Linked DNA regions of Heyndrickxia acidicola. The main gene of each other region encodes a partner of the protein of the gene in region 2 in a complex. Links are inferred from orthologs where the notes say so. Each region holds a gene or a part of one and is shown on either strand. Other genes may lie near its edges.

The links. Proteins that work in one complex are often made in the same cells at the same time.
Region 1: rpmI (region 2) and rpmE share a complex: the UniProt entries of both Bacillus subtilis proteins name them as parts of the 50S ribosomal subunit. The link is inferred for Heyndrickxia acidicola from one-to-one orthologs.

The regions. Positions count from the first base shown.
Region 1 is NZ_KV440953.1:3,151,232-3,154,209, forward strand. What follows is about bases 46-2,947. They hold rpmE (50S ribosomal protein L31), read right to left. Parts: upstream 1,646-2,947; coding sequence 1,445-1,645; downstream 46-1,444. Other genes in these bases: A5N88_RS14725 (hypothetical protein), read right to left, coding at 46-152; A5N88_RS14730 (thymidine kinase), read right to left, coding at 571-1,188; rho (transcription termination factor Rho), read right to left, coding at 1,829-2,947. Also shown: more of A5N88_RS14725, read right to left, coding at 1-45; more of rho, read right to left, coding at 2,948-2,978. UniProt on the Bacillus subtilis protein: Binds the 23S rRNA. While neither of the L31 paralogs is essential, this protein seems to function as the main L31 protein.
Region 2 is NZ_KV440953.1:86,550-89,375, reverse strand. What follows is about bases 37-2,786. They hold rpmI (50S ribosomal protein L35), read right to left. Parts: upstream 1,637-2,786; coding sequence 1,436-1,636; downstream 37-1,435. Other genes in these bases: thrS (threonine--tRNA ligase), read right to left, coding at 2,744-2,786; infC (translation initiation factor IF-3), read right to left, coding at 1,658-2,161; rplT (50S ribosomal protein L20), read right to left, coding at 1,052-1,405; A5N88_RS00360 (M42 family metallopeptidase), read right to left, coding at 37-641. Also shown: more of A5N88_RS00360, read right to left, coding at 1-36; more of thrS, read right to left, coding at 2,787-2,826.

The sequences.
Region 1 (2,978 bases), 3.1 Mb from region 2 along the record:
ACAAGCTCAACTTGGTTCTGCTGTTTCTTACCGCTCACTGTATTCTTTACATTTCGATAAGGGCTTTCTGCATTTTCCTTCTTGTTCTGCATGCCACAACCATTCAAAAGAAACATAGCCAAGCAAAAAAAGACAAATCCCACTTTAAACATTTCAGCACCTCCTGCGGTTAGCTTTCCGCAAAATACTTGCTTTATGTTAAAAAGGACTTGTCTTTTTATAGGCGCTTTTTCGTAAACTAAAATTGCTATTTAAAATAAGGACTCTGTTAAATTTCTACGTTGATAACTGCTCGTTATTTAACAAAGCTGTTTTCGCATAGATTGTTGCTTTTCGCACAAGTGTTAATTCCGTAATAAGTGGGGAACCGTGGCATCTTTTCGTCTTCAGTCATTTTGTTTCCAAGTCTGAACCCTGTGTATTTCTAGATTCATTTATACAAATAGCAACAAAGTTTATGAAAAGAGCCTTTAACAAAGCCAAAACTTAATTCTATGCAAGCTTTTGAACCATGGACATAAGAACTTGTACACGGCACGAAAAGCGGGAATTTATTGTAAAAGAACTGTTTCATTCAACGATCTTTGCTGCACCCTCTACATGAAGGCTTGTACCTGCAGGGACTTCGTGATGGTGCCTGCATCTTGCTTCATATGCTTCTGATGCACCTACAAGGATAACAGGATCGCCATATCCCGCAGGCTGTCCATTTATAAGTCTTTGTGTCCGGCTTGCAGGAGATCCGCAAACAGTGCAGACTGCCTGAAGTTTAGTCACCAGCTCTGCAACAGCCATCAGGTTTGGCATAGGTCCGAACGGTTCTCCCCTAAAATCCTGGTCCAGGCCAGCAAGAAGCACACGGTGTCCGCTGTTTGCTAATTTCTGCACAACCTCTACTATTTCCTCTGTGAAAAATTGAGCTTCATCTATAGCAATAACATCCACACTTGCAGTGATATAATCAAAAATCTCTTTTGCCTTTTCAATCGGATGGGCAATGACAGACGTTCCGTTGTGTGAAACTACTTCTTCTTTACTATAACGATCATCCAACTTCGGCTTAAAAACAGCAATTTCCTGTTTTGCAAATTGAGCACGCTTAACACGTCTAATCAGTTCTTCTGACTTTCCCGAAAACATGCTGCCGCAAATTACTTCAATCCAGCCTGAATGATTCATAACATACATAATTCGTGTTACCCTCCCCGATTGACTATACAAAAGACTTATTCAGATAAAGGTATTACTCGTTTTTCAGCTAACCTGAAAGAAACATGAAACAGTTGTCACACACAAATAAGCTAAAAAACAACAGCGTCCTTCAACAAAGCCTAGGTAAAAACCATAATATTTACAAATAAAAAACAGGCAAGCAAACTTGCCTGTTTCATAAGCCTGTCATGCCGCTTTTTTAAGTGGCACTAGCAAGCTGTTTAATTTTATATTATTTAAGACCGTATTTTTTGTTGAAACGGTCAACACGACCATCTGCAGAAGCGAATTTTTGACGGCCAGTGTAGAATGGATGACATTCTGAACATACCTCTACAGTCAACTTATCTTTTACAGAACCAGTTTCAAACTCGTTACCACAAGCACATTTAACCATAATTTTTTTGTAACCTGGATGAATTCCTGCTTTCATTCTTTTCATCTCCTTCACGCCCTGAATCATTCGAAACAGAGTTATATATAGTTCTATGCGTATAGAACCGCTATAGTATTCAATAACATACTGTAACTATTATAACCATTTACACTATAAATTGCAATAGGACATGCATAGTTTACAAATCCATTTTTTTGAAACCAACGGAAAAGAAGCTTTTTACATTCTTCTTCCAGCCCCTGCACCCTTAGGTTCTGCTGAAAGCACTTCAAAAAACTCTTCATTCGTTTTTGTCTGACGAAGCCTGCGGATAAATTTCTCTGCAAAATCAGGTGAGTCTGACATGGACTTCCTAATTGCCCATAGCTTATCGAGTTTTTCCTTAGGTACCAACAATTCTTCTTTCCTTGTTCCCGAACGGCGGATATCAATGGCAGGGAAGATTCTTTTCTCAGACAATGAGCGGTCCAGATGAAGTTCCATATTACCCGTACCCTTAAATTCTTCATAAATAACATCATCCATACGTGAACCTGTTTCTACAAGTGCAGTTGCCAAAATGGTTAAGCTTCCGCCCTCTTCTATATTACGGGCAGCGCCAAAAAATCTTTTAGGCCTGTGGAATGCAGCCGGATCAATCCCCCCGGAAAGAGTTCTTCCACTTGGCGGGATTACTAGATTGTAGGCTCTTGCCAGTCTTGTGATACTGTCCATTAAGATGATGACATCCCGTTTATGTTCCACAAGGCGCATCGCTCTCTCAAGTACCAACTCAGCTACTTTTATGTGGTTTTCCGGTACTTCATCAAATGTAGAACTTACTACTTCTGCATCAACAGACCTTTCAATATCCGTCACTTCCTCAGGACGTTCGTCAATAAGAAGAACGATTAACTCCGCTTCCGGATGATTTGTTGTGATAGAATTAGCAATTTCTTTTAACAGCATCGTTTTACCTGCTTTTGGAGGGGCTACGACAAGTCCACGTTGCCCAAATCCAACAGGTGTAATAAGGTCCATAATCCTTGTGGATAATTTGGTTGGGGTAGTTTCAAGGATAATTTGCCTGTCAGGGTATAACGGCGTTAAGGCAGGGAAATGAACGCGTTCTTTAGCAGATTCAGGATTGTCACCATTTACTGCTTCCACATGCAGCAATCCATAGTAACGTTCATTTTCTTTAGGCGGACGAACTTTTCCTGATACTTTATCTCCATTGCGCAAATCAAAACGGCGAATTTGTGAGGCAGATATATATATATCCTCTGAACTTGGAGAGTAGTTGATCGGTCTTAAGAAACCAAATCCCTCTGATTGAATAATTTCAAGAACACCTTCCATAAAAAAGTATCCTTCTTGCTCTGCTCTT
Region 2 (2,826 bases):
TCTTGAACCGTTCCTACACCATACACTACATTTGGATGATCTTCATTTTGAAGGTTTTTCAGAACATCAATGGCAATGGCACAGCCGATGCGGTTATCCCATGCTTTTGCCAAAAGCATTTTTTCATTATTCATGACGGTGAACTCAAAATAAGGTACCACCATATCGCCTGGTGTCACGCCCCACTCAACAGCTTCTTCACGGCTTGAAGCTCCGATATCAATGAACATATCTTTAATTTCGTAAGGCTTCTTGCGTGCTTCAGGAGATAACACATGCGGAGGCTTTGAGCCTATCACACCAGTAATGTCCCCTTTTTTGGTGACGATGGTGACACGCTGTGCAAGCATAACCTGTGACCACCAGCCTCCAACCGTCTGGAAACGCAGGAAGCCTTTATCATCAATTTTTGTAATCATAAAGCCAACTTCGTCCAGATGGCCGGCTACCATAATTTTCGGACCGTTGCTGTCGCCGATTTTCTTAGCAATTAAGCTGCCTAGTCCGTCTGTTTCTACTTCGTCTGCCAATGGCTCTATGTATTTTTTCATTACCTGGCGCACTTCGTATTCATTGCCAGGGATGCCTTTTGCATCCGTTAATTCCTTAAGCATGGTTAAGGTTTCGTCCAGCTTTGCCATAATAGAATCCCCCCGTATAGTTTTGTACTGTCTTATTATAATCCAAACGATGTAAATGTACAAAAATTCAGCCATTAACCTGAGGTACTTTCTGCTCTCCTGCTGGTTGATTTCCGCTACAGGCACTCGCTTTCCGCGGGGCGGTAGAGGAGCCTATTGTTAGCAAGCTTCTGAGGGGTATCCCTTTGGCCAGCTTTTCCCGCAGGAGTCTCGCGCCTTCCACTTCAATCAACATGGGTTTCAAATCTACATTGGACTATAGCTGGGACATTGGGTACGTTCTAATCTTCCTGCTGGTTGATTTCCGTATCGTTCATCATACTTCACTTTAAGATACCTAAAGTAAAAGCAGCCAAAGAAATATAAAAGCCATCCCCGACTCATTCAGGAATGGCTTTTCGTTTAATCTATTAAAGAGCTGTTTTTGCTTTGCTTGCTAATTCAGCGAATGCTTTTTCATCGTGAATTGCAAGGTCAGCAAGCATTTTACGGTTTACTTCGATGCCAGCAACTTTAAGTCCGAACATTAAACGGCTGTAAGAAAGACCGTTCATGCGAGCAGCTGCGTTGATACGAGTGATCCAAAGTTTGCGGAAGTCGCGTTTTTTCTGGCGACGATCGCGGTAAGCATACATATAAGATTTCATTACTTGCTGGTTAGCAACTTTGAATAATGTATGTTTTGAACCAAAATAACCTTTAGCTAATTTAAGAACTTTTTTACGACGTCTGCGGGTAACTGTACCGCCTTTTACACGTGGCATATTATTTCCCTCCTATTTAAATCTCGATCATTACTTAATATTGTCAAGCATATGGCGAATGCGTTTGAAATCACCTTTAGAAACGATCGCTGCTTTACGAAGCTTACGTTTTTGTTTTGTAGATTTGTTGGCAAATAAATGGCTAGTGTAAGCGTGAGAACGTTTTAATTTGCCGGAACCTGTTCTTTTGAAACGCTTTGCTGTGCCGCGGTGAGTTTTCATTTTTGGCATGTGCTATTCCTCCTCAATGCATCACTTTTCATTTTTTGGTGCTAATACTAAGAACATGCTGCGACCGTCCATTTTCGGTTTTGATTCAATTGTGCTGACTTCTGCACATGCTGTTGCAAAGCGGTCAAGAACTCGCTGGCCAATTTCCTTATGTGTAATGGCACGGCCCTTGAATCGGATTGACGCTTTTACTTTGTCTCCATTTTCAAGAAACTTAATCGCATTGCGAAGCTTTGTATTGAAATCATGTTCTTCGATTGTCGGGCTCAAACGAACCTCTTTTAAGTTGATAATTTTTTGATTTTTACGTGCTTCTTTATCTTTCTTCTGCTGTTCAAAACGGTACTTTCCATAGTCCATGATACGGGCTACAGGCGGTTTAGCATTTGGAGCAACAAGAACAACATCAAGATTTACACGGGAAGCAATTTCCATTGCTTCATTTCGAGATTTGACACCAAGCTGCTCGCCGTTTTGATCGATAAGACGAAGTTCACGGGCACGAATACCTTCGTTAACCATCATGTCTTTGCTAATAGTTAGCCACCTCCAAGGTTTTTTCGCGAAGAAATGGATCTTCGCATAAAAGCTGCTTAAGCTGCAGACTTTATAAAAAGTCTTACAGTTCACAGTTGCTTTTGTAACTGGTTTTGAATCAGAATATCATCTTTACAAACCCACCTGCACACCTGTCCCGCGCATATTGAGTGACTTTTTACGCAATAAAAAAGTGCGGGACGTTGAAGGAACCCGCACTACATTCGCATGAATAGTCTTGAATGTTATGAAACCTAAAACCTGTCAACTACAACTATGCGTCAATCAGGTGAGAAGCGGGCTGCCTCTTCTTGCTCGATCTGATATTCAATTTACCTTAGATACTATATCACAAAACAGATTTTCATGTCAAATCCTAGACTTAGTAAAGTTCATTTATAACAACATTGTTTATGATATCAAAGACTGGATTCAAGTGCAAGACCTTTTTATAATATTCTTCCTCGGAAAAAGCTAATTTTTGACTAATATCCTTTACAAGTCCTCTAAATCCTTTCTATTCTCTCAAAAAAACAAGGGAAATCACTCTCCCTTGTCTGTTGTTTTCTATTATCTCTTTACTTCTTTTTGAAGTGCAGCCAGGAAATCATCAAAAGAAATCGTTTCTGATTTTTGTTCACCGTATTTACGGA